Regions from separate parts of the Paenibacillus sp. PvR133 genome, predicted to be linked through region 3. Evidence: riboswitches for the same ligand, from Rfam matches in the RefSeq annotation. Region 3 holds a riboswitch; each other region holds the start of a gene.

Region 1 (8,077 bases), 3.7 Mb from region 3:
AAGAAGATAGCTCGGAGAAGAAGCTCAGCTTTCAGGACATTTTGAATGAAAAAATGGGTAAAAAATAAGGCGCCGTTTATCCGGTTGCATGATCCGCTTTACATAAGCTAAAAAGCCGTAGTTTCCTACATCGACTGTAGAGAACCACGGCTTTTTTAATTCATTTGCCTAAACTCCCACGTTCGTTTTACTGACCTCCATCCCGATACTGCTCTGCCTTCTCACGCATCCCGGCAGCTACTGCTTCTTGAGTGTTCAGCCCCTTATCCGCTGCATAGGCGCGAATGTCCTGAGTGATACGCATACTACAAAATTTGGGGCCGCACATCGAGCAAAAATGTGCTTCCTTGGCGCCCTCTGCCGGTAGCGTCTCATCATGGTAGGACAAGGCCCGCTCGGGATCAAGCGACAGATTGAACTGGTCCCGCCAGCGGAACTCAAAGCGTGCCTTGGACAAAGCATCATCCCGCTGCTGCGCCCGTGGATGACCTTTCGCCAGATCGGCAGCATGTGCCGCAATTTTGTAGGTAATGACACCCTCACGGACATCATCCTTATTGGGCAGACCCAAATGCTCCTTAGGCGTAACATAACACAGCATGGACGTCCCGAACCAACCGATCATCGCCGCCCCGATGGCTGAGGTAATATGATCATATCCGGGGGCAATATCCGTCGTGAGCGGTCCCAAGGTATAGAAAGGAGCTTCCTTACAAATCTCCATTTGTAAATCCACATTCTCTTTAATTTTATGCATAGGGACATGTCCTGGCCCTTCAATCATGACCTGAACATCATGCTTCCAGGCGATTTGCGTTAGCTCGCCCAACGTTTCCAGCTCTGCAAACTGTGCTTCATCATTCGCATCATAGATGCTACCCGGACGTAGACCATCCCCGAGAGAAAAGGCCACATCATAGGCTTTCATAATTTCGCAGATTTCTTCAAAATGCGTATACAAAAAATTCTCCTGATGGTGCGCAAGGCACCAGGCTGCCATGATCGACCCACCACGGGATACAATTCCCGTCATTCTATTCGCCGTCATCGGTATATACCTCAGCAATACACCCGCATGAATTGTAAAATAGTCCACGCCCTGCTCCGCCTGCTCAATCAGCGTATCGCGATACAGCTCCCACGTCAGCGCTTCTGCTTCGCCGTTCACCTTTTCAAGTGCCTGATACAGCGGTACAGTCCCAATCGGTACAGGAGAATTCCGAATGATCCATTCACGTGTTGTATGGATATTACGGCCTGTGGACAGGTCCATAACTGTATCCGAGCCCCAACGCACAGCCCAGGTCATTTTTTCCACTTCCTCCTCGATGGAGGAGGTAACCGCAGAATTACCAATGTTCGCATTGATCTTCACGTGAAAATGACGCCCAATGACCATTGGCTCACTTTCCGGGTGATTGATATTCGAAGGCAAAATGGCTCGTCCAGCCGCCAACTCCTGCCGTACAAACTCAGGCTCCACCCCTTCGCGGATCGCCGCAAATTCCATTTCGGGCGTAATGATCCCTTGCCGCGCATAATGCATTTGCGTCACTACACGTCCTAGCGAAGCACGAAGCGGACGGTTGGTCACGCCGGGAAATTCCACTGTCTCCCGTTTGGAGCCAGGTTTCAGTCCATTATCCTCCGGCTTGACGGCGCGTCCCTCGTAAGCCTCCACATCGCCCCGTTCCAGGGCCCAAGCTCGCCGTAATGGAGGCAGGCCCTGACGGATATCGACCTGATAGGCTTCGTCGGTCATGGGACCGCTCGTATCGTACACACGCAATGGCTCATGATGCTCCGTGCCCTGCGGCGTATGTGTAGGATGAAGAGCAATTTCGCGCTCTGGCACGGCAATGTCCGGCCGTGAGCCTTGAATATATACCTTACGGCTCCCCGGAAAGGGCGTTACCCCTCTGGCTTGCTCCCCGTTTGTCTTCTCTACCTCAACTTCTTTTGTTCCTACCAATCTTACTTCTGTTGATTTCAATTCTGTTCCTTTTGTTCCTTCTACTTCTGTCGGCTTCATTGTCCATTCCTCCCGTTTCGATGAAATGACACACCGATCCGGAACCATTCCCAGGGTGGCGCTGATCTATGCAAAAAAGCCGGTTCCCTAGGGAACCGGCTAATCTAACGAGGCAGCTATCCAGACAGTACGCATGTGGAATAATCCTATTCCAATGCGCCACTGTAGACAGCAGCCGCGTATACATTTCAATGGCCGATTACTTCCCTACGCTGGTATGATCCAGATCAGGTGCAAAGGGTCCGGAATCTTGCACGATTCCATCTCAGCCCGGCATTACAGGCTCCCCCAGTAACTGTGATACTTCTATTCACATGAGGCGGCTATAACAGATATCCCGCCATCCTTACCAGACTACTTTAAATTTATGGCTTTGGCAACCCTTCTAGGTTCCCTTTACTAAGGAGACGCTCCCCATCAAATCACTTTGCTTGCTTCAACTGTGCTCATTCTTGTTACGGAAGCATAAGTCCCATTTCCTTCGCCGCTTCAATCAAAATCGGAGCAAAGTCATGTAGCGTCTCGGGTGCAAGCCGACTGACCGGACCGGATACAGATAAAGCCGCAGTGACCTGTCCCTTCCGGTTTACAATTGGGGCAGCCACAGCAGCAGCCCCTGGCTCCCGTTCTTCATAGCTGGTCGCATAGCCCGTCTCGCGAATGTCCTGCAGCTGGGCTTTATAGACCTCCGGGTCTACTGAGGACGGCCATTCATCCCCGCTTAGCAGGGCTTCCAGCTCTTGCGGCGGCATAAAGGCTGCCAGCACCTTGCTGGAGGCCCCTACAGCCAGCGGCATACGCGCACCTACAGGCGCAACCCTGCGGATCGCCTGATTGCTCTGCACGGCTTGTATGCGAATACGCATGCTGCCGTCCCGTAAGTACAAGCTGACCGTCTCGCCCAGACGATCACGTAGTCCTTCCATTGCAGGCTGTAACAACACCGCCGGCTCGTCGCTTTGGGACAAATGCGTGGATAGCTCCCAAATGCGGAAGCCAAGTCGATATTTTTCCGTTTCGGCATTCCGAACGACAAAGCCCCGATCCTCTAACGTAGTCAGCAGCCGATGAACCGTGCTTTTATGTAGACCAATTTTGGAGGCAATCTCCGTCAGGCCAAGATCCGAATCTGCGGTAAAACACAGCAATATATCAAGTGCACGCTCTACAGCGCGAACGGTTAATTTACGGTCTTCCATCGTGAAGCGCTCCTCTTGTATCCATATTCGTTTCACACTATGAAACATGGTTACATAAATTATATAGAATAGTCGCGGCTACTGTAAACCGATGTTTTTGTGACAACCATATTACAGAACGAGAACAAACATCGACAATTCTTTGCATCATTTTTACTTTTCCGGTTCAGGCGTTGACTTTGGATAATCCCCATCATACGATAATAGGTATCTATACGGATCTACACTACTATTTTCAAGTGGAATTATACCTAAATTCTATGAAACGAAGATCAATTTTATATAAGGAGGCTCTTACATGATTTCGACATCCCAGCGCAACGCTCAGCTACAGACCGCTGTTCAGGAGCCGTCCACCCCACTCTTTAATCCCCGTCTGCTGCGGTTCAAGCACGTTGTGATTGCTCTGCTGCTGTCGGTCGTCTTTTTTCTGTTGTTTTGTTTTATTGCCTTGCATGCTTACATCGCATGGGTACTTACGAATCCCACCGTTGCACCACTGTACTCTAATCCGATGCAGGCTAAAAGCATGCCTTATGAGGAAGTCAGCTTCCCTGCCAAGGATGGTAGCCGCATGGTACAAGGCTGGTATATCCCGGCGGACCAATCGCGGAAAACGATTATTTTCAGTCATGGCTATGGGGCTAACCGCGAAGAAAGCTGGATTCCCATGTATGATTTGGCGCATTATGCCCACAGTTTGAACTTTAATGTGGTCATGTTCGATTATGGATTCGCGTCACAAAACAGCAAAGCAGTCGCAACCGGAGGCAAAGCAGAATCCCAACAGCTCCTCGGAGCAATTCAGCTTGCGAAGCAACGCGGCTCGTCGGAGATTATCGTATGGGGCTTTTCCATGGGGGCAGGAACCGCTCTTCAGGCGGGCTTGCAAACCAAGGATGTGGACGCAATGATTTTGGACAGCACCTTCCTGCTGGAGCCAGATACGCTGTACCATAACATTCACAATCAAATTAATCTGCCAAGACATCCGTCTTTGGAAATTCTGGAGTTGCTGTTTCCAGTCTTGAACGGAACCAGCTTGCATCAAATTCCATATCAGGAAGTTAAAAAGGAAAACTATCCGTTCCCGATCATGTTTGTGCATGGTACACAGGATGAAAAAGCTCCTTATCCTATTGCGGAAAAGCTCGCTGCCAATCAAACCAACCCGCTTTCCAGTGTATGGATTGTTAAAAACGGGATACATGAGCTTATTTTCAGAGAGCACCCTCGTGAATATTTGCGACGGGTATCGACGTTTCTAAGCAGTGTACAGGAGCTGGAGGACAAGAAAACCATCGCTGATGCCCACAAACAAACGACTACGAAGTAAATTTTTCGAAGAACTGTATTCTATTCTTCGTCTGGAAGAAGCCTGCCTATGGACACTTAACCCGTGCCGTAGCTGGGCTTCTTTTTCGTTTTCCATGGGTATTCATTGTTTTATGTAACAGATGTGACCGGATTAAGGGAGTTCATAGACATATTCCTGATGAGACAGCGAATATACTGGGTACGTATGCATCCAGGGCAGATCTGCCAGATCCGCCGGATAGCCATAGTAGGATACGGGAGGTAAAAAAACGATGCTGAGTACTTATGGGTCTTTCCTGCCCTTACGTGTGCTGGAGGAAATTCGGCATTGGAAGCAGCAGGAAAGTTGGCATGTGGAAGTGATTAAATCCGCTACCGAGGGATTGGAGCCAACTTATGTACGGTTGCTGGATGATTGGCGGACTGTATTCGAACAGACGGAACGCACCGCCATAGAGTTGCTGGAAGAGCAAAGGAGCGTACTCGATCCGGCAGATCAGGCGTGGCATCAGGAATGGAAACAGATGTCGGCTGCTCCACAAGCACATACACACGAATTCACTGAACATTCAAAACAGTCAAGGGGATTAGACGCATCATCATCTGTAAAGATGCCATTGTCAGAGTCAGCCTTAAACTCTCAGCCTGACTCACAAGAATTAAATCGTCGACTGGAGGATTTGCTGCAAACCGCAAACCGTCAGTCACAGGAGTATGTACGACAGCTCGGTCTGCTGAGCGAGCACAGTCATGCATTGCGTCAGCAGCCAAAATCTGCCGGAGTTGTATTACACGCGGCACATGAAAGCCAATATTTCCTAATCTCGACAACCCCCTTTCAAGAACCTGGCTCCATCGCAAGGGCTGCTAGGTTGTATCATGTAGCGGCAGAGGGTGAGAATTACCCAGAGGAAGCGTTTCGAGAACGGCAGGCAGGCATAAGGGGAGAAGGCGCATGGACGACTAAAAGCGTCAAATCCAGCCAAGCGCAACCTTCGGCAACGGAAAAAACCTCAATCGGCCGCTCGGTTCCTATTGGGGGACATCGCCTACCGCCGCTCCCTTACCCCTATAATGCGCTTGAACCGTATATTGATGAGAAAACGATGCGTATTCACCATGATAAGCATCATTTGAGCTATGTGAATGACCTGAATAAAGCGGAAAAGAAGCTGGAAGAAGCCCGAAAAACAGGTGATTTTGACCTCGTAAAACATTGGGAACGTGAACTGGCATTCAACGGCGCAGGCCATTATCTGCATACTCTTTTTTGGACGATCATGAGTCCTAAAGGTGGTGGAAACCCAAGCGGACCGCTGGCTGAACAGATTAAAAAGGATTTTGGCAGCTACGATGCGTTCAAAAAGCAATTCAGCTCGGCAGCCGAAAAGGTCGAGGGTGGCGGCTGGGCTATCCTGGTATGGAGTCCACGCGCGGGCCGGCTTGAAATTTTGCAGGCCGAAAAGCACCAGAATCTGACTCAATGGGAGTCCATTCCGCTGCTGGCGATAGATGTATGGGAACATGCATATTACTTAAAGCATCAAAATGAGCGTAACAAATACATTGAGGATTGGTGGCATGTCGTTAACTGGCCTGAAGTGGAAGCGCGCTACGATCAAGCCTCCAAACTGAGATGGCAACCCTTCTAAGCTTCTAAGCTAAAGAAAAACTACACCTGCAAATCGTATCGCTCTCTGAGCGCTGCCATTTGTTCGGTCAATCCTTCCAGTTGTACCAACCAGCCATCGGCAGGTAAAATGGCTGTCCGGCTCTCAACGACACGGCGCAGAGATGCCGTGTACGCCTCAACAGACGGCACTCCAGCCAGCTCTGCCAGGCTACCCATCGTTGCTGGATTCACCCGGGGGTAATCCTGCTGCTGCACGCCTGCCGATGTGTCCCCGGCTGCCTCTGTATAGAAATGCTGCACCGCCTGTGCACGCTCTGTACCGCTGCCCTCAATCATCACGAAGGCTGTGATGATATACGCCTTGGCTTGGCGCCGCTGTGCAATGCCGCAAAACTTGCGGCCCCGGACGCTGACATCGTAATCCCCGGGACAGAAGGACCCGAGGATTTCTCCGGTCTGCGCCTCGCCAGACCACGGAACCAGCGCATCGGCAATTAGCGCTGCCATGAGCCGAAAATCCTCATGTAGGCTGATGGCCCGCTGTGGATTCGGCAGGATTAAGGACAGGTTCAGTACCCCTCTGTCCAGCATGACGGCTGCTCCACCCGAGGGGCGTACGCATACCGAGGTTCCCGCGTTGCGCACTCGTTCCATCGCCTGTGGGGCGTAGGGAAGCCTGCGGTCCCGGTGACCGATCACAAGCGCTGACGGATGCCGCCATAGATGCAAAATGGGTGTAGCTCCTTTCCCTACTTGCCGACAAGCCAGCTCCTCCCAAGCCAGCGGAGACAAAACATCCTCCTGAGTGGCCGCGAGTGGCGTTTCAAACCACTGTAACTCAGGCAAAGCTGTTGTTTTTTCCGTTGATCTATGTACATTCTCCATACGTTATCCCCTATCTATAAAAATAACTGTTATCCATAGGCAAATCGTAATTTTAAGGCAGCTATCCCGTCGTCTCTATTTCTGATGTTAACAAAAAAAGGTGGCTACGCCTATGCGTAAACCACCCTTTTTTTGTTCATCACATAAACGTCTTGCGATGTTCGATCAATCCTTGAGCAGCGACAAAAACTCTGCGCGCTGCGCTGCATCATCACGAAACGTACCGCGTACCGCAGACGTTACCGTTTTGCTACCAGGCTTTTTGACACCTCTTGCACACATGCACAGGTGCTCACCTTCCACGACCACCATAACCCCGTGAGCGGAGACCGCTTCATTTAAAATATCAGCGATCTGTGATGTAATACGCTCCTGTACCTGCAATCGGCGGGTTACTGCCTCTACCAGGCGTGCAAGCTTGCTCAGTCCTACAATTTTGCCGCTGGGTACATAGCCGATATGCACTTTTCCGAAGAAAGGAGCCATATGGTGCTCACACTGGCTGTAATAGACGATGTCCTTCACGATCACAAGCTCCTCGTGATTCTCGTCAAATGTCACACCCAACGCATCCCGGGGATCAACCTCATAACCCGCAAATATTTCCTCATACATGCGCGCAACGCGTGCCGGTGTTTCCAACAACCCTTCACGCTTGGGGTCCTCACCGATCAGTTGTAAAATCTGCTCCACATGGTACTCGATTTTATCCCGGTTATCCGCAGCTTTGCGGTTAATATAATCTTTTACGCCAGCCACAGTAATCCTCCTCTATGCAGCAACCTCATGCGGCATCCGTGCTCACGTTGCTCATTATTTCCGACGGCCCTGATTTTTACGCGGACCAGGCTGATTTTTGGAGAACTGTTGGTTCTTCATCATCTGCTGGGCTTTTTGCATTTGTTTCCCATTCAGGTTGTAACCCATCTGTTTGGCCATTTTTTGCAGCGTTTCAGGGTCGTTTTGCATCTTTTCAAGCTGTTTACGAAGATAATAAGCACCGATGAAAAA
Region 2 (8,077 bases), 3.5 Mb from region 3:
GAGATACGGAATTTATAGACTGGAGTGGACTTCCAAGGCTGGAATCGGACGTACTGTTCTATGAGTATCAGCAAATGTCAGCCAAGGCGTTTGAGGCGATGGATACGATTCTGGCCATGCGCTGTCGCTTGAATAAGCTGACGGTTGTGGATGCCACCCATTTGTATGCTGAGGATCGCCAGAAATATGTACAGCTGGCAGCCAAGGCGCATGTTCCTGTTATGGCCTTGGTACTGGATGTACCCGAAGCTGTGCTGCTGGAACGTGATTTAGGCAGGGAGCATCCGCGTGGCCGCCAACGGGTCAAACAGCAGGCACAGCTGTTAAAGCGGAACCTGCGTGGTATCCGTGAGGAAGGCTTTAACGCTTGCTATGTTCTTAAGGATGTAGAAGAAATGAACTTTGTTCGCCGTGTGCAGCCACTGTTTCATGAGATTGGCTCAGGTATTGACATCATTGGTGATATCCATGGGTGCTACCGTGAGATGCTGGAAGTGATAGAGCAGCTAGGATATACGGAAGATACGGAAGGACTATACCATCATCCAGATGGTAGAAGACTAGTATCTGTCGGGGATGTGATGAGCCGTGGCCCAGAATCGTTACAAGCGGTGCAGTTCTGGAAAAAGCACGTGGATGCCGGACTAGCGTATATGATTGACAGCAATCATGGCTGGAAAATCGGCCGTTACCTCGATGGGAGAAAGGTGACTCTCAGTCATGGCGATGAACGATTTGCAGAGGAACTGGCCCAATATGAACAAAAAGCGGGCAAGACAGCGGCGGAACAGCTTAGAAGCGAGTTGAGAGATTTTCTGCTACATGCACCCTCTCATCTTATTTTTGGCAGAAATGGATTGCGACACGTGGTTGTGGCTCATGCCGGGATTAAGGATCATTTTATTGGCAAACAATCGGCACGTATTTCTGATTATTGCCGCTATGGAGATACGGAGGGGCAGGATGCGAACGGAAAACCGATCCGCAAGGATTGGTTCGTAGACCATGAATCGGGAGAAATAGTAGTATGGGGACATGATCCGAGACCGCAGCCTACCCTTGTGAACCAGACGGTGAATATTGATCAGGGTGTGGTATTTGGCGGTATGCTGACCGCTTATCGTTATCCGGAAAAGGAATTTGTTAGCGTTCCGGCACATGAGAATTATGCGAATGATCCCGATAGCCCACTTGTCCGGTGGCAGAGAAAACGGTTTTCCCCGCCGAATTTACGCAAGCTAATCGCTGGTTACAGTGTGCTGACGGAATCGTATGGCGAAGTGCGCGTACAAGGAGAATGGATCAAATCCGCTATAGATGCCGTGTCACATGTGACTGTACCCATGGAGGAGCTGGTGTATATTCCACCGACGATGAGTCCTGCTCCAGCGGTGTCTGCAGAGGAAGGATATCTGGAGCATCCACGTGAGGCGCTGGCTTATTATCGCGGGCAAGGAGTACAAACGATGGTGGCCGAGAAAAAACATATGGGTAGCCGGGCTATTTTGCTATTATTCAAAAACGAACAGGCCGCTGTTCAATATGTAGGCTACCCGACATTGGGCACGATCTATAGTCGGAGTGGGAGAGCTTTCTTTGAACAAAGCCTTGGGAAGCAAGTGATGGTGAAGCTGAATGTGGATCTACGGACTGCTGGATATTTTGAACGGAACCAGACGGATTTTGTATTGCTGGATGCGGAAATTGTACCGTGGAATCTCAAGGCTCGGGAACTGATTGCTGCACAGTATGCGCATGTGGGGGAGGCAGCTCTATTGGATCGCAGTAAGCTGGTAGACAAGCTGAAGCAGGCGAAGGTTGCAGGTCGAGAGGTTGGAGACTGGTTGGAGGAAATGGAACAGAAGTACGCGAATGCCGTAACGTTTCAAGAGGCTTTTCAAAAATATTGCTGGGATGTGGACGGTCTGGATGAAATTCGTATTGCACCGTTCCATACACTGGCACACAGCGGAAAGACTTTTTTCGACCATTCTCATATTTGGCATATGGAGCAAAACCGGGAGCTGGCTGGGCTGTCTTCCCTGTTTATGGAGACAGAGTACCGCGTTATCACGGACGAAGCAAGCGAGGAAGAGGTCATTCGCTGGTGGAACGAGATGACAGAGGATGGTCATGAAGGGATTGTGATCAAGCCGGAACGCTTTTTGATGAAAAATCGGGACAAGATGATTCAGCCTGCAATCAAGGTGAGAGGCCGGAAGTATTTGCACATCATTTACGGTATGGATTATCTTGCCCCTGAGAATTTAAAGCGTCTGAAGCAGCGTCGAACGAACAAAAAGGAGCGTCATGCCCTGATGGAAGGAGCGCTTGGTATGGAAGGCGTGGAACGTTTTGTCCGCAAGGATACGGTAGATCGTATTCATGAATGCGTCCTTGCCGCGCTATCTCTGGAATCGGAGCCGATTGATCCGAGATTGTAGTTTGCGAAGGAGGGAATGAGATGGAAAGGGGTACACCGTTAATTGATATTGGCGTGAACTTGATGCACCGTTCGTTTCATGCGGATCGGGAACAGGTGGTAGAGAGAGCCGCAGCTGTAGGGATTTCACCCCTGATTATTACCGGGACCAGTGTCCGCAGCAGTCGGGAGGCTTCTCAGTATGCAGCACGTTATCCGGGCAAGCTGTATGCGACAGCTGGCGTGCATCCCCATGATGCCAAAGACTGCAGCGCAGAGACGGTTCAGCAGCTCCGTCAGCTGGCGAGTCAGCCGCAGGTCGTATCCATAGGGGAATGCGGATTGGACTATAACCGAGATTTTTCGCCGCGTGATGTGCAGCGCCGATGGTTTGGGGAGCAAATCCAACTGGCGGGTGAGCTGAATATGCCGTTATTTTTGCATGAACGAGATGCACATGAGGATTTTGCCGCTATGCTGCGGGAGTATCAAGGGCTTGTCGATAAAGCAGTGGTGCATTGTTTTACAGGCACGGAACAAGAATTGCATACGTATGTAGAGATGGGACTGTATATCGGGATCACCGGCTGGATTTGCGACGAACGGCGTGGCAAACATCTGCGTGAACTGGTCAGAGATATTCCCTTGGACCGTCTGATGATTGAAACGGATGCTCCATTTTTGACCCCGCGTAATTTGCCCGTGAAGCCCAAAGAAGGGCGTAATGAGTCGATGTATCTCGCTCACATTGCTGCTACGATAGCCGAATGTACAGGCCGAAGCATGATGGAGATCGAAATCGCCACGACGGAGACAGCCAAACGTTTCTTCGGATTATAGGATTGTCAAAGCCATAGATGTGGTATATATTATAGTGAATTAAAAAAGCATTGTCGGGAGCTTGAGAAAGTCAGGCTGAGAGGGTGGCCCTTGCCACTGACCGTGAAATCTGATCTGGGTAATGCCAGCGTAGAGAAACCAAGAACACTATACAGGAATGCCGCTTGTTTCGCGGTTGTCGATAGATACAATGTATGTCCTAGCATTTTACCTTGACCCTGACTTTGGCTTGGTATCAGTGTAGTAGCTTAGACTACTGGTTATATAAGGCATATCGACGAATGATGTTTTGTATGGTGCTTCACCTTTTACTGCGCATAAAGCTTGCCTGGAGATTCAGCTCCAGACAAGCTTTTTTTTTATGGCCAAGAGGCCAATTATAAGGATAAGGGGAGCATGCAATAATGAATACTGCTGTAAGAGCGTCCAAAGGGTTGAAGCTGACTGATATTTTGGTCACGATTGTGATCGCTGTTGTGTTCGGGTTAGTCTACAAAATATGGGGACCTGCCTATGATTTGATGAAACCATTCGGTCTACACGCCGAGCAACTGATGTATGGCATGTGGTTTATGGCAGGCACGTTTGCTTATCTCATCATTCGCAAGCCGGGTGTTGCAATTTTGGCAGAGGTGGCAGCGGCAACGGTCAGTGCTTTTTTGGGAAGCGAATGGGGGATGTCCACCTTGTACTATGGCCTGCTGCAAGGCTTGGGAGCGGAGCTGTTTTTTGCGGCTTTTCTGTATCGGAACGCAAACCTGTGGGTTGCTTCGCTAGCTGCGGCCGGGGCGGCTGTCGCTTCTCTCATTTTAGACTTCAGCTACGGGTATATTGATCAGCTTTCGACCTGGAACTATGTTTTGTTTATTGGTTTTCGCATGATTGGCAGCATTGTGATTGCCGGGGTATTCGCGTTCTATCTGGCTAGGGCATTGGAGGTAACCGGAGTCACGCGAAGTTTGAGACCCGCAACGGAACAAGATTATAAGGGGCTGGATTGATGAGCCAGGCAACCGAAGATGTGGTGGCTTCGATCACCCGTCTTCGGTTGAAATTCCCCGGTGAGCAGGAGCTGCTTTTTCACAATATGTCTTTGTCTGTCCGCAAGGGGGAAAAGCTGCTGTTGCTGGGACCGAGTGGATGCGGTAAATCAACGCTGCTCCAAGTGTTAAGCGGTCTGATTCCACGCACGATAGAAGTGCCTATGAAATGCGATGCTGCTGTAATCCCAAGTGTCTCAGGTATTGTATTTCAAGATCCTGATACGCAGTTTTGTATGTCATATGCAGACGAGGAACTGGCTTTTGTGTTGGAAAATAATCAGGTTCCTCGTGAGCAGATGCGATCCCGTATTCGCGAGCTGCTGATACAGGTTGGTCTATCAACGGATGATATACACATGCCCATTGGCAGCATGTCACAGGGAATGAAACAGCGGCTGGCGATTGCGTCTGTGCTGGCTATGGAGCCAGAAGTGCTTTTTCTGGATGAGCCCACGGCTTTGTTGGACGAGGAAGGCACTACACAGGTGTGGGATACCATTCGAAACATTTCGGTAGACCAGACACTGGTGATCGTGGAGCATAAAATTAATGAAATTGTCCATGATGTGGACCGGATTGTGGTGCTTTCTGCTCAAGGGGAGATCATTGCGGATGGAAGGGCGGAAGAAGTATTTCATGGGCAGCGGCAGGCATTGTCCGAGTATGGCGTGTGGTACCCGGGAGTATGGAGTGAATCGTCTTCGCCGCGTTGGAGTGAATCAGTGACACAGCAGAATGGTACGGGGAATGGTACAGGGATTGATTTGCTGGAGCTGGAACATTTTAGTGGCCTCCGCGGTTTAAGTTCAGTGATTTATGTGGAGCATGCGCAGGTGAAGCCTGGCGACTGGATTGGCGTGGTCGGTGAAAACGGGGCTGGCAAAAGCTCACTGCTGTTCTCCATGATGCGCTTACTTCGCACACAGGGACGTTATAGCGTGCGCGGAATTGAGGCAGGCAGTACGGAACAACTGGCAGAGCGTATCGGGTTCGCGTTTCAAAATCCCGAGCTGCAATTCGTAGCACACACCGTACGAAAGGAACTAGAGTATTCGTTACCTAAGAGCTTGTTCACCGTTGAACAGTGTCGGGAACGGGTCGATCGGATGCTCGTACAGTTCGGACTGGAGCGGCTGGACGAGCGTCATCCGTATCAGCTTTCATTAGGCCAAAAAAGGCGGTTGAGTATTGCTACGGCTATGATCCGTGAGCCGGAAGTGCTGCTGCTGGATGAACCGACTTTTGGGCAGGATGCGCGTAATACCTTTGTCATGCTGGATATGTTGGAGCAGCTGAGAGCGGCAGGCACGGCCATTGTGATGGTCACGCATGACCCAGAAATTGTCCATCGATATTGTACCGATATATGGCGGATTCAGAAAGGGGAACTACAGTATGAACCTGTCCTTTCCCCATCATAAAACATGGCTGCATCGTGTGAATCCGGGCCTAAAGCTCGTTATGTTTTCCATACTGTTTGTGGTCGTTATAGTCATTCATGATCCGAATGTCATGTTTAATGTTGCGTGTGCTATGCTGCTGCTGCTTGTCTGGTCAGGCCATCCATGGAAGCGGCTGCTGCTGTATGGATCTCCCTTTATATTGGTGTTTATTTCAACCTCAACGGGCATGATGATGTTCGGCAAAGGGGTGACGACCTGGTGGACATGGGGCCTGATCCATATAACGCAGGAAAGCTTTTATCGGGGTATGCATCTGGGCTTTCGTGCGCTGAGTATGGCTGCGGTAGGGTTGCTGTTTGGTTTAACGACTCGTCCGGTGGACCTTTTTTATTCACTGATGCAGCAGTGGAGGCTCTCTCCAAAGTATGCGTATAGCTTTTTGGCAGCCATGCGATTGATGCCCATGATGGTGGAGGAATTCCAGGCATTGAGACAAGCCCATCGTATTCGAGGTTTACATCAGCATGTGTCCAAATGGAATATGTATGCCACGCTTCGCAGGTATGCAATTCCGCTGCTCGCTCAAAGTATCCGGCGTGCACAGCGAATTGCTATTGCCATGGAAGCCAAGGGTTTTACTAATGAAACCAAACGCACGTATTATTATGCGATTGGCTATTCGGCTGTAGATATTGTGTTCATATTCTATTTTGTCATCATGCTTACGCTGGCTTGGGGACTCGGTATCTGCTTTCCTTACGTGGGGGTGTGGGATGTACGTTAATTGTTGTCAAAAGGCTTTGCCCGTTTTCTGCTCTGTGGTATATTAATGCAATGGGAATTGACGGCTCGTACAGACCCGCCTGGGCTGGCGGGCTTATTACATTTTCCCTGAGAAATGGATCATCAGGAGGCCAGGTTTCATGATTACGCTGCATCAGGTAAGCAAGCATTATACCACCTCAAGCGGCCAATTTCATGCGGTTCAATCCGTGTCCCTTCAAGTGGAGGAGGGGGAAATTCACGGTATCATAGGTGCCAGCGGTGCCGGTAAGTCTACGTTGCTCCGGTTGATGAATGTATTGGAAAGGCCGGATGAGGGAAACGTGGTTGTAAACGGGGAAGATTTGACTCGCATGCCGGAAAAACGTCTCCGTGAAGCGCGGCGATCGATAGGGATGATTTTTCAGCATTATCATCTTGTTCACAATCGGACGGTCAGTGGAAATGTGGCAATGTCGTTGGAGCTGGCAGGTGTCGCGAAAAAAGAGAGAGCGGAACGTGTGCGCGAATGCCTGCAATTCGTCGGTTTAGCTGATAAAGCAGAACAGTATCCGGCACAACTGAGCGGAGGCCAAAAGCAACGTGTGGCGATAGCCAGAGCGCTGGCGAATCGACCTGCGGTGCTGCTGTGTGATGAGCCGACCTCGGCGCTTGATCCGCAGACGACCGCGGATATTCTGGGCGTGTTACGGGAGATCAACCGGGAACTGGGAGTTACCATTGTAATCGTAACGCACGATATGGACGTGGTACGCAATATTTGTACCCGTGTATCAGAAATGCGGGATGGGCAGCTGCTTTCAACGCAACGTGTAGCTGACGCTGCAGTAGGTTCAACAGCGGAAGCAGGTGAAGCTGATGAATGAAATGCTGAGCATCATTGCGCAATACCAGTCTGAGATATGGAAAGCCATCGGGGAGACGTTTATCATGGTGGGGATTTCTATCGCAGCAGCTGTACTGTTAGGGCTTCCGGCAGGAACGATTTTGTATTTGTGCGGCAAAGGACAAAAATATGAAAATCGACTGCTGTTCACCTTATTGAACAGTGTGGTCAATGTCATCCGCTCGTTCCCGTTTTTGCTGCTCGTCGTGTTTATGATTCCATTTACACGTCTGGTCGTAGGGACGGCGCTGGGCACGATGGCTGCAACGGTTCCCTTGTCAGTGGTGGCCATCGCCTATTATTCGAGGCTGGTGGAGCAATCATTGCTTGAGGTGCCCAAGGGTGTAATTGAAGCCGCTACTTCTATGGGGGCATCCACCCTCCAGCTTATTTTTAAATTTCTGTACGTGGAAGCTCGTTCCGGGCTTGTACTGGGTTTGACCACGTCCACCATTAGCTTCATCTCCTACTCCACGGTGATGGGCATTGTGGGCGGCGGCGGGGTAGGCGATTTTGCCATCCGCTACGGTTACCAGCGTTTTGAAACAGGCTTGATGGCGTTCACCATCGTCGTCATGATTATTTTCGTACAAACGATCCAGTTCACCGGAAGCACCATATCCCGCCGGATCGACAAGCGGTAAGAGGTTAATGAATCTCTTCATTAACAATTGCACCACCCACTATGGGAAATAAAAAT
Region 3 (8,077 bases):
GAAGCGCTGGAAATGTTGCGGAGAAAGCAACTGGACGCCTTGGTCTGTATGATTCGTGTTAATGAGTGGAGTGTGATTGAGCACTATACAAAATATGGTCCGATTGTGACCTGGCAGCGTGTAAACATTGAGGCAATCCCGTCTGTATTTATGGATCAGTATCAGGGCTATACGATGGCGTTGGAACATTTGTACGCCCGAGGATATCGGAAAATTGTGAATGTGTACGGCAACATGCGGGGGTTGAACACAAAAGAACGCATTCGAGCTTATCATGACTTTTGCGAAAAATATGATTTGGATGCTGAGGCCTTCCCGCATTTTTATGATTTAAATTCAATAGAAGCTGGTGAACAAATAGCTCATTGGTGGGCAGAACGAGAACAAACAGATAGACCGGATGCCTTTGCCTGTTCTACTGATTATTTGGCAGCAGGTCTTTTGACTGAAGCACGGAGACTCGGTGTTTCTGTACCAAGGGATTTTGCAGTAGTAGGCTTTGATAACACCGAAATATCGCATTTGCTTGATTTAACAACGATTCATTACCCGATAGACAAACAAGCGGAGAATGCGTTCATTATGATTTGCAATGCCCTTGAAGGGATGGATGAAACGATACATCATCTGGAATTCAAATTAGTAGAACGAGCGACCACCTAATTCCAAAAGGGACTTCATGTTAGTGGTTATTAATTACCATATTCAAGTTTATATAGTAGGAATAATGGAAGAAAAATGTTGACACATGTTAATAATTGGTGAATAATTTGAGGTGAAAGTATAAAATTTGGATTTTTTGTATGAAGGGTGGTTATGACTTGGGACATACACCTACGATTTTGGCGAAGTTAGAGGATTATTTAGGGGAAAATAATTTGACGCTGGCACAATTTGCCGAACATTCAGGTGTTCATCAAAGAACACTTAATAATTGGATTGCCAAGCATCGTCCTGTTGCGATACATCAGCTAGATCGAATCACTTGGGCTATGGGACTACCAGAGGGTTTTTTTTACGAACTATACATAGATAACTACATCATTGAGCGCTCCCCGGATTGGAGGCGAATTGAGCCGTTGTTGTTTCGCTGTGCGGAACTGGACAAGTTGGATGCTATCCAGCTTGTAGTGGGACATATTATGGACAATCTTCTATATTCCCCAAAGTTATTTGATGCAGCAGAAAAATTATTCGCACAAGGTCAGCACAATGCTGCATTGTTGCTCTACGAAGGGATTGCGGAAGGCGAGAAGTACCAGCATTCTGAACGTTTGGCTATCTGTCAGTATCGTCTGTTTACCATTCAGGTGGGTAACAATCAGATCCGAAATCTCAAGGCGGCTACACGATTTGAACCCTTTGTCGAACGTCTGAATGAAATAGATCAACTCGATGCGTTAAAAGATTTGGCGAATGTGTATCGTTCTCTGCGTGAATGGGACAAGCTCGATGCAACTGCTCGAAAAATGAGAGCCAAAGCGGAGATCCAATATTCTTTGAAACATCAACAGAAAAAGCGAGAGTGGGAGGAGTCTGAACAGAGGCTGAGTCGCCCGATGTTTGTGTACATTACCTATGCTGATTTACTGTGTGCGAGTGTCTGTGAAGCCCAAGGCGATTATCAGCAAGCATTACAATTTACAAATGCCTACGCAGATTTAGATTGGGTGATCGAGACAGACCAGAAAACTCAACACTGGGTCAACTTGTTCAAGCATTGGGCAGAAGGTAATACTTATGTAAATAAACTCCTATCTGGAGATACGAATGTGCTTCCTCATTATGTTGAATATATTGCATCCACATCAATCACTACCGAGAATGAAAAGCTATCCAAGTTGCTGAACGTTATGATAGCTGCTAACCGATATGCAATAGATATTAATGATGTCCTTTCACGTTTTGAAGTGGAGATTAATTCTTTTGCTCTGCTATCACAATCTACTGATATGTACACCCAACAAGTGATGCCGGATTATTTTGCATGGTTTGGTTACGAACTGGCTTATTACTATTTAAGACGGGGAATGTACAATGATGGCTTTAAACACTTAATATATGCATTGGTAAAAGCCCATATACTAAATAATGAGACTTATTTCATAAACTGTACAGGACTTTTTGCACATTTCCAAGCACATGCGCTTCCCGAAACAAGGGAAGAGTATTTCAAACTATTAGAAAAGGTGTGGTTAGACAATGTTGAAAAAAATGATTCTGCTGGTCATCGCAGCTAGCTTCTTGTTTATTTTAGCAATGCCTGTTCAGTCGCATAACCAAAATCAAAGAATAACGCCTCACGTACAAATTGGAGGTGCTTAAACGACTAGAAACAAAGACAATTCTCACCGACTAGTTCAAGTTTGGGGAGTTCAGCGACTATTAGAGAGCCAACAAAATAAGGTTAATCTCTAGGTCAGAATTGGCATGTATGCTCTGTATTCATTGGATCTTTTTATGAAAAGGGCCTCTGTTCCACTTAATTAGTGGAAACGGAGGCTCTTTTAACGTGGATTTAGGGGCATCTTTGTTTATGCAAACTTTTGGGATGTTCTTTTTTTGTTAGGCGCATCATTCGAAAATCCAAAAAACGTCTTTTTGTCATAAAATATGACATATAGGAGGGATCATGCTGATGAACCAAGGTGTGACTTTACTTTGTGTCGAACGAGCTAGGAAGAAACTGTACCAGGTCCAGAAAAAGTATGGATTTTTAACACATCCCAAAGTAATAGAACAATCTAAAAAGCTGGATGATCTGTTGAATCATTATCAAACATGTAGATCGGATCATTGAGAAATGATACCATATTTTCCTTTAATTCCTTGACCGCACCTCTAACCTGTTCTGACTGTGTCACGGCTGAAATCACCGCCACACCATCTGCACCTGCACGTGCGACTTCCTCAACACGGTCCACTGTAATACCTCCGATCCCAACAATCGGCACATCAATTCCCGCTTTACGCATCTCATATAAAATTGCCGGTCCCTGTACGGCATGGGCATCATCTTTCGAGATGGTGGGATAGATGGGTCCGACGCCGAGATAATCAGCACCTTGCAGGATGGCTCGACGTGCTTCCTCAATGGTATGGGCAGAGACGCCTAAAATTCGATTTCCGATTCGCTCGCGGACGGATTCGGCGGATTCATCGTCTTGACCGATGTGAACACCGTCGGCGTCGATTTCAAGAGCTAGCTCCACATCGTCATTGATGATGAAGGGGACACCAGCGTGACGGCACAGTTCCTGTAGCTGGCACGCAAGTTCGAACATAGGAACGCCCGTTAATGCGCCAAGACCCTTTTCCCGGAACTGGACCATGGTTGCGCCGCCAGCCAGAGCCTCTTGCACGACCCAGCCTGGTTCCGCGAGGCAATTCACGCTTCCAAGCACCAGGTACATCTGTAGCTGGCGGCGCACCACCTCTGACAACATTCTGCCGTTCATAGCAGCATCTCCTGACGACGGCGGAAGGCCCAATGATTGGTGGGTCCATGTCCTTGTCCAAGCTGCAAAGGTTCCTCAATCGCTGCCTGGATGAAGGCTTTGCCATTCGAGATAGCCTCCGGTACAGACATCCCTTTCCCTAATTCCGCGGTAATCGCTGCTGAGAAGGTGCATCCTGTTCCGTGTGTATGAACAGTCCGTACTCGCTTGCCGCTCAGCTCTGTAAAGGCGGTTCCGTCAAAGAGTAGGTCCACAATCTGTTCGCTGCTCTCGCTCTCGTCAGCGTGGCCACCCTTGATCACAACGAATTTTGATCCCATACTGCTAATATGTCTCGCAGCCTCGCGGCGATCCTCCATCGTATGGATACTGATCCCTGTCAGGGCTTCCGCCTCCGGGATATTCGGTGTAACGACCAGGGCCAAGGGGAGCAGGTCGTCCTTCAAAGCCTGCACCGCTTCCAGTTGCAGCAGTTCAGCGCCTCCCTTGGCAATCATCACGGGATCGACGACGACCTTTTTCCAGCCGAACTTTCGAATCTGCTTGCTCACAAGACGGATGATGCCCGCATGAAACAGCATGCCAGTCTTCAGGGCATCCACTCCAAGGTCTAATCCTACAACTTCGATCTGTTCCGCTGTTGCTTCCTGTGGTAGCGGATATACGCCGTGGACCCCTAAAGTATTCTGTACAGTAACGGCCGTAATAGCCGACATGCCGTACACGCCAAGCTCCTGAAAGGTTTTGAGATCGGCTTGAATCCCGGCCCCGCCGCCACTGTCCGAACCGGCAATCGTCAGTGCTCTGGGTACACGAACGTCTGTCATCGCGCACCACCTGCTGTGGTTGTTCCGGCTTCACGGACAGTGACATGCCCCTCTAGCGAACCTGTATGTAGTTTGGCGAGTTCGTCGAGAAAGGCAATCTGGAAGCTGCCGGGCCCCAGTTCTGCGGTACGTGCTGCGGCTCGGGAAGCTGCTGCACCGTAAAATGCCAAGCCTGCTGTACCTGCGAGCAGCAGGCTGGGTTCAACAGCTGCAAAGGCACCTAACACAGAGGTCAGCAGGCAGCCTGCTCCGGTTACCTTCGTGAGCAGCGCGTCTCCACCGCTTATCATTCGTGCTTCGGCCCCATCGGTGATGACGTCCTCTTTTCCAGTAATGACAACCATTGTATTGAGCGTTTGAGCAGCCCGAATTGCCAGATCGACATTTCCGCTGTCAGCACTGTCACCAGCATCTACGCCTTTAATCTCACGCGCTTCTCCAACAAGATGCGCGACTTCGGCTGCATTGCCCCGCACCAATGAGATTTTGACTTCTCTCAGGATTCGCAGTGCCGATTCGGTTCTAAAGCTCGTTGCTCCCGCACCGACCGGATCTAGCAGGACCGGAACACCGTGTGCATTCGCCGATTGTCCAGCAATGATCATGGCATCCACCAGTTCGCGGTTCAGCGTACCGATGTTTAACACGACGGCTCCCGCTATTTTTGCCATGTCTGCTACTTCCTCGGGTGCATAGGCCATCACCGGGGAGGCGCCCAATGCATACAGGCCGTTGGCCGTAAAGTTAGTGACTACCACATTGGTCATATTGTGAACGAGAGGTTTGCTGTTTTGTACCTTCGTCAGGAGATCCGAATAACTTTTTTCCCATGTACTCATAATGATTATCCTCTCTATAGTTGGTGGTTCAACAGGGCATTAACCGTACTTCACGCATCGAATCGCCAGGCTGACTATTCCAAGACCGCTGCCTGCATCTGGACCGGCCATTCTTCCTGGTTATAAGCCATGTCCCAGAACTTATATTCCAGCTGGCAGCTCAGTATAAAATGCTCAATCATCCGCTCTCGCTCAGCAGCCGTTGCGCCTTCTGCCCAAGCATCTACACGTTCTCGGAACTTGAGTGTTGTATCATCAAGCTGGTCTCCATAGAAGCCCATCCATTCATAGAACGGATGAGACTCATCCGGCTTTACTTCATCCAGCAGCCTGCGACCAATCTCGGCATACGTCCACATACATGGCAGCAGCACAGCCAAGATCTCGCCCAGGCTGCCCTCATGCGCAACCGTCAGCATGTGACGGATATAGTGATGGGCCGACGGAGCGAGCGGATATCCCTGCAACTCTTCATAGCTCACCCCTGCGACAGCACAGAAATTTTGATGCGGATGAACCTCGCTGTGGAGAATAAAAGAGATTTGTTCATTAAATACAGCCATGTCCTCCCGATTCGTGCATTTGGAGATTGCGATGCCGTATATCCGCATGTAGGCGTTCAAATATTCAAAGTCCTGTTTTACATAGTGAATCAGCTGTCCCCTTGTCAAACTTCCTTCAGCAATACCTCTCACAAAGGGATGCTCAAAAATCGCTTGAAAAATGCCGTCCGCCTGCCGACGGAGTTCTTGTGTAAAACTCAATTTCCCCACCTCCATTAAATTGAAGAGCAAGAAGTCCTGTAAGAATATAATTCCGGAACAACGCTAAAAAGCCGCCCCGGAAAAATGGAGCGGCTTCAACAATAGGCCCAATACGCAAAAAACGCTTGAAACCTTATATACGAAGGCTCCACTTTCCTACGCTAGTACGAACTAGATCAGGTTCAAAGGGTCCAAGATACGCTCTTGTCTCAGCCATAGTGGCTCCCCTAGTGGACTTCTATTCTTTTGACTATTACTGTACATTCGTTCATATGCTATGTCAAACATAGTGTACAAAATATTAAATTTCCTCTAGTTAGGTGTTTTGGGCTTAGTGAGGGTGATGAATTACACTTTCCACTGCTTTGACCTTGGCATATTTCGGTTTCCACATTGCATCTTGTATAGCTTGTTCCACATCTGAAATGTGCGCCTGCGCTACCTGATCCTGAATCGCGGCTTTTGCAACCGCAATCGCAACAGCGTACGAAACTTCGCGTAATTTTCGGATATGAGGGAGTAGCGCACCGCCAGGCGTATTCGAATCTACACCATTGGCAACAGCAACTGCTGCCGCTGTAAACATCGCAGGGGTAATCCTTTTGGCTTTAACCACAATCGCACCCAGACCCAGTCCCGGAAAAACAAAGGCATTGTTCGCCTGTCCAATCTCAAAATTTGTATCGTTATAGGTAACGGGCTCAAAAGGACTTCCGGTTGCGATCAGTGCTCTGCCATCTGTCCACCGGATCAAATCCTCGGGTACTGCTTCTGCAAGGTTTGTAGGATTGGACATGGGCATAATGATCGGGCGTTCTACATGCTTTGCCATCTCCTTGATGATCTCTTCAGAAAAGGCACCTGCTACACCGGAAGTTCCAATCAATATCGTAGGCTTCACCTGACGGATGACCTCCAGTAGCGGTATTTTGCCGTCACCCGACCGGGTCCATGAGCTGACTTCATCCTTTTTGCGCACATACGGTTTCTGATACTCCAATACGTCTTCCATATCTTCCGTTAACAGCCCGCGATAATCAAAGGCCCAAAAGGACTTGAATGAATCATCTACGGAAAGGCCATCCTCGATCATAGCGCCCCGAATTTGATCAGCGTTACCGATCCCTGCAGCCCCTGGGCCGAAAACAAGTATTTTTTGTTCACGCAACGGAGTCTTGGTGACACCCACCGCCGAAAGAATCGCAGCCAGGGTCACTGCTCCTGTACCTTGTATATCATCGTTGAAGGTGAGTATGCTTTGACCGTATTTTTCTATAATATGGCGCGCATTAACGCTACCCACATCTTCCCAATGTAAAAGCGCCTTCGGGAATTGCGCTAACGTTTTGCTGATAAAAGTATCAATAAACTGGTTATAGACTTCTCCGCGAACTCGTTTATGGCGGTTTCCGATGTACAGTGGATCATTCAGCAGCTTTTCATTATTCGTGCCTACATCCAGTACAATTGGCAGCACCCGCCCAGGATGAATGCCTGCCGCAGCCGTATATACTGCAAGCTTGCCAATAGCAATGTTAATCCCCCCGACGCCCCAGTCACCAATCCCCAAAATACTTTCGGAATCTGTCACGACAATCAGATCCACATCATGGCCGCTCAAACCAGAATTATGGAATGCTTGTCCAATACCGTTCGGGTTATCTATCGACAAATATACGCCTCCAGGGCGGTTGTACTCGTGACTATATTCTTGAATCGCGGTTCCTACGGTCGGCGTGTAGACTACGGGCAGCATTTCACTCAAATGATCGGTTAGCAGCCGGTAGTAGAGTACGACATTTCGGTTGTGAAGGTCGTTGAGAGAAGCATTTTTACGCAGCATGGTGGGTTGTGCGAGAAACTGCTGATATGCCCGTACGCTCTGTTTCTCCAATGAAAGGACGGTTGGAGGAAGGATTCCTTCCAAACCCAGCTCTTTGCGTTCTTCTTCTGTAAAAGCGACACCTTTGTTCAAAAGAGGATTTGCCAACACATCCTTTCCCCGTAATGGAGTAGATAATGACCCATCGCGATTGACATAAAATGCTTCCATAGAAAGACCTTCCTTCTCTTCATTTACATATGGTAAGGATTTCACAAAATTCGATTTCAGTCGCTCCGAAGTGCAAGATATAGACGAACTAAACCATTTCGATCTATATCTTGTTCATTGAAAGTCGCTTATCGGA
Region 4 (8,077 bases), 1.4 Mb from region 3:
TGGGTCCTTCGCTCCTGATACGGCTGTGTTCAACAAAACAGCATCTGCCCCCAACTGCATCGCCATTGCCGCGTCACCGGGTGAGCGAATACCCGCATCGACAATAACCGGAACCTCCGCCTGTTCAATAATTAGCTCTAATGAAAACGGATTGAGCAAACCATGTCCTGTACCAATCGGTGAAGCTCCAGGCATAACGGCGTGTACTCCAAGCTCTTGTAGCCTCTTTGCTAGAATCACATCGTCCGATATGTAGGGCAGCACGATAAAGCCTTCTTCTAACAGCTTTTCACTAGCTTTCAACGTTTCAAAAGGGTCAGGCAGCAGTGTCTTGCTATCCCCAATGACTTCCACCTTAATCATATCGCACAGGCCGGAGGCTTTTGCCAATTGGGCAATACGAATCGCCTCCTCTGCTGTTGTAGCCCCTGCTGTGTTGGGAAGAAGTGTATACCGGCTCAAATCCAGCATATCGAGAAAATGCTGCTTATCCCGTTCCTCCAAGTTCAATCTCCGTACAGCAAACGTCAATATTTCCGTCTCAGCAGCCTCTACGGCTTGGGATTGGATATCCAGATCAGAGAATTTTCCTGTTCCCAACAACAGCCTCGAGGTAAAAGATGCTTTTCCAATGGTTAACATGATCAACCGCCTCCCACAAAATGTACAATCTCTAGGCAATCTCCATCCTTCAGTACTGCTTCACCATGATCTTCACGGGTCAATATACGCCGATTCAGCTCTACCACTACGGTTTTCACCTTTACATCAAGCTCATGTAGCAATTGATCCACATGAGTGATTCGATTAGAAAAGGTCAGGCTCTGGCCGTTAATCGTCAGCTTCATAAGCTTTCCTCCTTGAGGAGCTCAGAAGAAAATCTACTTATCCCAAGTTCAGCCGCACCAGCCCCATTAAGCATAGCTGCCATCGCACGCCCAGTAGCATCGCTCAGCAGGACACCGTTGCGATAATGCCCGACAGCAGCATATACGCCCTCGACTCCAGGAACAGTGCCTATAAAAGGATGACCTGATGTGGCCTGCGGACGTAAGCCCGCCCAAGTGCGTATAAAAGAAGCTTCACGGACGCGCGGCAGCCAAGCAGAGGCACGTGTCAGTAACCCCTCCAAGCCTCCTACGGTCACCTCTTCGTCATATTGATGCGGAAGGCTCGTTGCCCCAATCCAAAGCTCGTTATTCTGTTTAGGCACGAGGTAAATATCATCAGCATAAATGGTGTATTCTAACGGGTGATCCTTCAAGGAGACCGCTACCGCTTCGCCCTTGACCGGATAAAGTGGATATTCAAATCCAACCTGCGCTAGCAATTTCATGCTATCCAAGCCTCCGGCAATAATGACCTGATCGCAGGAAAAAAAGCCACTATCTGTTCGAACACCGCAAACTCGACCATTCTGTATGACCAGTTGCTCTGCCTGTGTACCAGACCATACCGTTGCCCCCAGCACCGCAGCAGCACCTGCATAAGCACGGCAAAGCTGGACAGGAGCCACTTGTGTCTCTTTTGAACGATATATTGCCCCGATCGCTTGTTCATCCAAACCTGGAATTCGTCGGGCCAATTCCTTCGCATCCCACCAGATAGGACAATCATCCTCTCGCGTTTTAGCAGCTTTCCAGCGTTTTTGGCCTTCAGTTTCCGTACGGAAAGGAGTCACAAATCCTTCTGTACGGAATTCCACCGAAATACCTGACAAACGCTCCAGATCACAGACAAGCTCAGGGAATGCGTCTCGACTTATGCGAGCAAACCGTGCCAGCTCAGAGTCGGTGAACTCTTCACTTTCCGCTGCCAGCATTCCAACCGCTGCTCCTGAGGCTCCCTCACCCGGGATCAATCGTTCCAGCATGATCGTACTTCTTCCCTCCTTGGCCACATGATAAGCAATGGAACTGCCGATGACACCTCCACCTATGACCAAGCATTCAGCGTGTCCTATCGCTCTTGCCTCTATGTGTATCTTTGGCATTTGTTCCGTGTCTCCTCTCCATAAACCATTCTGCTTTCAGCTTGCCTCTACTCTCGTTTTCTCGCTACAGGTCGTGAACTACAAGATCTGCCATTCGCCTATATTCCAGCGCAGCTGCAACGGGCGACTCAGCCTCCCATATACCAGACATCACCGCAATTCCGCATGCTCCAGCCTTATAAAGCTCCGGGATATGGTGCGGTTGTATGCCGCCCAGCGCGATCACCGGAATGTTCGACAGCCTGCAAATATGTTCAAGCTGAGCTAAACCCCGTGGTACAATACCGGGCTTACAATGGGTCTCATATATGTGACCATAAAGTACATAGTCCGCTCCTACCCGCTCGGCAGTCTGCGCCTCCTTCAAGGAATGCACAGATACTCCACAGCGTGTACCCTTTGGAAGTAGGCTTTTCACATCCGCTACAGGTAATCCATTAGCTGGTAGCTGGACGGCTCCAACCAAAGTAAGTAAAGCTACATCCACACGATCATTTACTACAATTTGTTGCAAAGGAACTCCCTGCTCCACCATGCTGCGAGTCAAAGATAGCAATGCAGAGGCACCATTCTGTTTTAAACGTGCGTGTACATAATGAACATACGGACAAATCACAGCAGCCACTTGGGCTGCTTGTGCAAAAGTGCCCTTTTCCATCGAAATTGCGTGTAATTCGATTTTGTCTTCACCTCACATTGGACTAAAGGATCTAAGCTTAGTCAGCCACGTCTACCAGCAGAAATGAAAGGGGATTGTATGTGAATTGTCTACGGAAGCTCGAACAACTTAAAATGAACGAAACGCAAAAAAACCACTTCCCCAAGGAAGTGGTTTAACGAACGTCCAATAATCGAACGGACCATGATATCCGTATACGTGTATCGTCCCACGCACAAACAAAAATAAGATGGTGTTGCCTTGTTTGTACGGTGCTCACTTCCCTACGCTGGCATAACCCAGATCAGGTGCAAAGGGTCCGAAATCCATTTATTCCGTCTCAGCCGCATGGGCGGCTCCCCTAGTGTGACTATTTTATTGTATAAGCTAAAGATAGCTTAGCATATTTTCCTAATTCTGCAAACCCCACTTCGTGTGAAATATGCAGAATTGGATTTAGTTGATGTTAGTTAACTTTACTTGACCACTCTTCCACATTCCACGTTTTGGTTACCCAATCCTCGTAAAAGTCCGGTTCGTGAGATACAAGCAATACGGTCCCTTTGTATTCCTTCAAGGCACGTTTCAGCTCATCCTTAGCTTTAACATCCAAGTGGTTGGTAGGCTCATCGAACAGTACCCAGTTGCTTTCACGCATTAACAGTTTGCAAAGACGGACTTTAGCCTGTTCTCCACCACTGAGCGCAGATAGCGGACGCGTGATATGCTCATTCTTTAAACCGCAACGCGCCAAATGCGCTCGTACTTCATGCTGGTTCAAATGTGGGAATTCATTCCACACATCGTCAATCGGTGTAATTTTCTCCGCCTTTACTTCCTGCTCAAAATAAGCGGGCTGCAAAAAATCACCTTGATAGGTTTTTCCACTGATTGGCGGTATTTTTCCCAATATGGTTTTGAGCAATGTCGATTTACCGACACCGTTGTAGCCAACAATAGCAATCTTTTCGCCACGTTCAATCGTCATGGACATTTTAGGCAAAAGGGCATGCGTATAACCAATCTCAAAATCAATACCCTCAAATACCGTCTTTCCGCTTGCACGTGCTTCTTTGAATTGAAAGGTTGGCTTCGCAGCTTCTTCAGGCTTATCTATACGTTCGATCCGATCAAGTTGCTTTTCACGGCTCTTTGCTCGGCCTGATGTAGAGGCACGCGCTTTATTACGCTGAATAAAATCTTCCTGTTTCTTAATAAAGTCCTGTTGCTTCTCATAAGCATCAATATGCTGAGCTTTGTTCAGATCCGCCATTTCAAGAAACTTTTCATAGTTAGCTGAATAACGGGTCATCTTGGCAAATTCAAGATGGTAAATAACATTAACGACCTGGTTCATAAACTCAGTATCATGTGAAATAAGAATAAAAGCATAGGGATAATCCTTCAAATAGCGCGTAAGCCATTCAATATGCTCTACATCCAAATAGTTGGTAGGCTCATCCAAGAGCAGGACATTCGGTTTTTCCAACAGCAACTTAGCAAGAAGCACCTTTGTCCGTTGCCCGCCACTAAGTGCAGATACATCCCGATCCAGTCCTATGGCCGACAGACCTAGTCCATTCGCCATTTCTTCAACCTTCACATCAATGAGGTAAAAATCCCCCATATCCAGTTGCTCCTGAATTTCACCCATCTGTTCCAGCAACACTTCCAACTCTTCAGGAGAAGCATCCCCCATTTTGTCAGTAATCTGCATCATTTCCTTTTCCAATTCCAACAAAGGAAGAAAAGCGTCTTTTAATACATCACGTACCGTTTTGCCCGGTGTCAGCTTGGTGTGCTGATCCAGATAACCGTAACGTACACGTGGAGTCCATTCCACTTTACCCTCATCCTTAAGCAATTTTCCAGTGAGAATGTTCATGAGTGTCGATTTACCAACACCATTAGCTCCTACCAAACCTACACGTTCCCCCGCAAGCAATCGAAAGGAAACATTTTTAAATAATGCGCGGTCCCCAAAGTTGTGAGATACATTTTCTACAGTCAATAAACTCATAAGCTGTTTTTGGCTCCTTATTGTCATCGGCGCTGCCGACTGTTCTTATTTCATATGCATTTCGTTTCTTTCAAAGCTTTATTGTAGCACATTCTGCAACCATATCGGAATATGGAAAACAGCGATTTTTAAGGTTTTTGATATGGATCTGCCTAAAAAAAGAAAAACCACCCATGAAGGTGATTATTTTAAGCCATTATAACATTTGTACTCAAAGTATCCCGCAGCTGCTGCAGATTTTTCATCCGCAAAACGTTCACTCGCTTTAAAGGGAGCTGGACATGAATCTCTATAAAAATATTTCATCCCAGTATCTGGTTCTATGCCGCCTATAATGTCTTGCTTTCTAACGACTCTCCCACCACCAAATCCATAGTTATTGTAATACCTGTCTCCGACCGGAATGCCTTGGATAAACGCGATCAGACCCACATCATCTACTGTGTTGTACCACTCCTCTTGCGGAATGAGCGGTAGCGTGAACGTATAAGTTATGCCGTTACGTGCAGCTTTTTCGTTATGGACATTAATAATTCGCGCCAGGTCCTCTTGGACGCTGCGAACGATGGTGGAACGACGTATTTGCTCAAAAGTTTCTGAATTATTCAGTAAAGATATAGGGGTCTGGTCCTGAAGTTCCTTTTGAAAGCCCTCCACCCACCTGTGATTCCGCGCATCATATGCGTGCACATAATTATCCAAGGTGAACCCCACACTGTTGCCTACTGAATCAACATAGGCATATGGCTTTTTTTCGCTCCATTTGGGACCTATGGCAGCTTGTCCATGCTCGTCGGTATAGGCTTCTGAAGTGAACGCATAATAACCGTCATAATCTAGAATTACAATGGCTGGTATGTAATCCAATAATGCACGTTGTGCTACTATATCCCCATCAATGCCTACATTAAGAAAAAGAGTGTGCAGGAACGTGTGCAGCGCTGCTTCTTTATCTACACGAAAAAACTTATCCGATCCGTATCCGGCCTCGCGTTCTTGACGTTCATTCTGTGAGAGCATAACCCCTGCATCCTGAACTGCGATACGGAGAGCCGACGTATATTTCATTTCTAGCTGCTGCACTTCACGCTGATTCTGGACCCGTAAGTCACTAACTACACCAAAGGGCAAAAACAAAAGTATAAATATGACTGCAAAATCAGTAATCTTCATTCAGAACCATGCCCCCGTAAGAAGCTGTAACTGCCGGCTTTCCGCTATCTGCCCCACCGAGAAGCCATGATTTGTACAAGTCCGCAGGAGTCCGATTCGTATTATGTAGCCGGACCGTAAAATAATCCCCGGCCATCAAGGTATACCGACGTGGCTGATCTGATTTTGGCTGCTGATTGTCAGGAAACAGTACAGGTAAGATTTGCGGATTATAGTACCCATCATATACAGTTTCATAATTGCCCAGAAAACTGTCTGGCTTCGCGGCATCTGCATAGTCCGGTACATACTTTTTGTGCATATGCTCCAAGTCAACTTCGTACATATTGCCTGTCAATTCCAGATCACGCATAAAATCGTTATACATCGTCGGTGTAATGTAACCTTTGGTTCTTACCATATCAACAAAACGTACAGTTGAATGATATGTATTTAACCCGGATATATTTTCCTGCCGTTCAGCAGCTTGAGCTGCGGGTACGATGTACAAAAGCAATACAGCGATCAGCGCCCCTAGCAGCTTGGATATTGTTTGAACCACTTCATTCCTCCCCCAATTTCTCAAAACGTACAGATGTTATGTCCCCATTCCCATTACGCTGTGGGTATATGGAATATAAAGAAGAGGCATCTAAGGTCGATACATCAGGCTCAAACGGTTCAGAATACGCATCGTACTCTGTCCCGTCGACATGAATCGAAATCCCCTCCTGTAAGTTCATGCGAATTGCCTGCATTACCTGAGTCCCTTTTATCCGTTCCGGCAACCCCACCCCAGCAGTACGGGCTATTCGCCCTTCAGAATGCTCCTCCTGCTGTGATCTTAATTCCAGTGCACCATCCAGCTGGCTGGACAAGTCTGCTGCCGTTACACATGCGGTTATGAACAGAATAACTGACACACCAAGCCGCAGCATGCTTGAAGCGTGATCAGACATACTCTCATCCCCCTTATGAGTATTATCTTTACTGTAGTGCTTAGGACTGGGTAAACAACAATCCACGGACAACGTTCGATTTGTCCTTGACGATTTCAGCCTTGAATTTGCCACTTGGATTTACGTATTCATTCTCTTTCTCATTAAGCGTATTCGTGATTTTCCCAGTCTTATCACTGCCGCCATTCACGGCGCCATACTGTTCACTGTCTGGGCTAATGTTCAGAGCATTACCGTACCACTGGCCTGCCATATTTTTGCCGGTTTTAATCTGAATGCCGAATTGGTCCTTCCCCTGAAACTTCCGCAGCGCATTGGTCACCTGGGAACCGCTAATCGTTGTGCCGTCATATACCGTAAAAGAGGCCTGAGACAATTCGGTCTGGATATCAGCAAAATTGTTTTGTGCCGTTTTAGTCGCCTCCTGGGCTGAAATAAACAGTATAACTACAATCGTAATTAGAGCGATGGTCAAAAATATCCCAGCGGCTACCTTTAAAGCTGTTGATGCGTTATTCATTATTTTTCTCTCCTTAGCTTGTTATTTTGTATTAGTCATAATAGAACTTTTTCACTGAATTTTTTGTATTTGCTCATAATAGTTATCCATTTGAACAAAGCTCATACCGATCAACGGAATCACCAAATATAAAAAGATAAGACCATACATCGGGGCAAAACCAATCATCCTTCCCCAGATAGCCTTGCTGTCTATTATTTTTTCATACTCCTGTTTTCTTTGTTCGAAATAGTAGGACATATAGGATTCCAAATCATCGAAGGCCTCTCGAATCGTAATTTTACCCAAAGACAAATGGAGCTTGTCCACTAGACGTTGAAATTCCGGCAAAGGTGCCTCTTCTTTTAGCAAGTCGAGAGCTGCCTCTGGCCCGTGTTCATAATGAAGCAAACATTTTTGCAGAGGTCTTTTGAATATAACTGAAAATCTGTTCAGCCACTCCAATATCTCCTCGACAGACATTCGTTCCATAACCCGTAAAATGGAAATAACCGTTTGAAATTGATACACCTCATGCCTCATATCCAACCGACGCATTTTTCGTTGCAAATATAATAAAAGCATAGGCATTTGATAGGCTACATACCCAACAATCAAACTAATCAGTACTTCCCACCACTTGATGTATTCATCATTCCAATCTTTCAGCTTTTGGAGGATACGCCGAGTATTTGTGGATAGCTGTTCAGGAGTAGCAGTTCCATTAGCATTATGCTCTAAAACAATGTACGTTTGTTCGTATGTGCTGTTCGCCCTCATGTTCAGCGAATGCATG

The links. A riboswitch is a leader RNA that binds a small molecule or an ion and turns the genes downstream of it on or off. The one in region 3 is predicted to bind thiamine pyrophosphate.
Region 1: another riboswitch for thiamine pyrophosphate. It lies ahead of thiC (phosphomethylpyrimidine synthase ThiC); the one in region 3 lies ahead of tenA (thiaminase II).
Region 2: another riboswitch for thiamine pyrophosphate. It lies ahead of JOE49_RS10395 (ECF transporter S component); the one in region 3 lies ahead of tenA (thiaminase II).
Region 4: another riboswitch for thiamine pyrophosphate. It lies ahead of JOE49_RS19520 (thiamine phosphate synthase); the one in region 3 lies ahead of tenA (thiaminase II).

What each region holds. Positions count from the first base shown of each region.
Region 1 covers NZ_JAFIBS010000001.1:2,129,120-2,137,196, reverse strand. The annotation lists gene JOE49_RS09515 (hypothetical protein) at 1-68, shown strand, start outside; gene thiC (phosphomethylpyrimidine synthase ThiC) at 188-2,032, opposite strand; TPP riboswitch at 2,220-2,332, opposite strand; gene JOE49_RS09505 (IclR family transcriptional regulator) at 2,488-3,231, opposite strand; gene JOE49_RS09500 (alpha/beta hydrolase) at 3,530-4,567, shown strand; gene JOE49_RS09495 (Fe-Mn family superoxide dismutase) at 4,821-6,200, shown strand; gene JOE49_RS09490 (lipoate--protein ligase family protein) at 6,221-7,066, opposite strand; gene folE (GTP cyclohydrolase I FolE) at 7,232-7,825, opposite strand; gene JOE49_RS09480 (YneF family protein) at 7,880-8,077, opposite strand, start outside.
Region 2 covers NZ_JAFIBS010000001.1:2,323,966-2,332,042, forward strand. The annotation lists gene JOE49_RS10385 (polynucleotide kinase-phosphatase) at 1-2,444, shown strand, start outside; gene JOE49_RS10390 (TatD family hydrolase) at 2,465-3,262, shown strand; TPP riboswitch at 3,307-3,416, shown strand; gene JOE49_RS10395 (ECF transporter S component) at 3,667-4,263, shown strand; gene JOE49_RS10400 (ABC transporter ATP-binding protein) at 4,263-5,726, shown strand; gene JOE49_RS10405 (energy-coupling factor transporter transmembrane component T family protein) at 5,701-6,492, shown strand; gene JOE49_RS10410 (methionine ABC transporter ATP-binding protein) at 6,632-7,357, shown strand; gene JOE49_RS10415 (methionine ABC transporter permease) at 7,350-8,021, shown strand.
Region 3 covers NZ_JAFIBS010000001.1:5,869,261-5,877,337, reverse strand. The annotation lists gene JOE49_RS25675 (LacI family DNA-binding transcriptional regulator) at 1-663, shown strand, start outside; gene JOE49_RS25670 (helix-turn-helix domain-containing protein) at 822-2,240, shown strand; gene JOE49_RS25665 (aspartyl-phosphate phosphatase Spo0E family protein) at 2,633-2,800, shown strand; gene thiE (thiamine phosphate synthase) at 2,745-3,458, opposite strand; gene thiD (bifunctional hydroxymethylpyrimidine kinase/phosphomethylpyrimidine kinase) at 3,455-4,285, opposite strand; gene thiM (hydroxyethylthiazole kinase) at 4,282-5,124, opposite strand; gene tenA (thiaminase II) at 5,199-5,888, opposite strand; TPP riboswitch at 6,025-6,127, opposite strand; gene JOE49_RS25640 (NAD-dependent malic enzyme) at 6,220-7,941, opposite strand.
Region 4 covers NZ_JAFIBS010000001.1:4,490,167-4,498,243, forward strand. The annotation lists gene JOE49_RS19505 (thiazole synthase) at 1-642, opposite strand, end outside; gene thiS (sulfur carrier protein ThiS) at 645-848, opposite strand; gene thiO (glycine oxidase ThiO) at 845-1,993, opposite strand; gene JOE49_RS19520 (thiamine phosphate synthase) at 2,058-2,651, opposite strand; TPP riboswitch at 2,916-3,024, opposite strand; gene JOE49_RS19525 (ABC-F family ATP-binding cassette domain-containing protein) at 3,118-4,671, opposite strand; gene JOE49_RS19530 (hypothetical protein) at 4,855-5,844, opposite strand; gene JOE49_RS19535 (hypothetical protein) at 5,831-6,385, opposite strand; gene JOE49_RS19540 (hypothetical protein) at 6,387-6,782, opposite strand; gene JOE49_RS19545 (hypothetical protein) at 6,823-7,302, opposite strand; gene JOE49_RS19550 (hypothetical protein) at 7,354-8,077, opposite strand, start outside.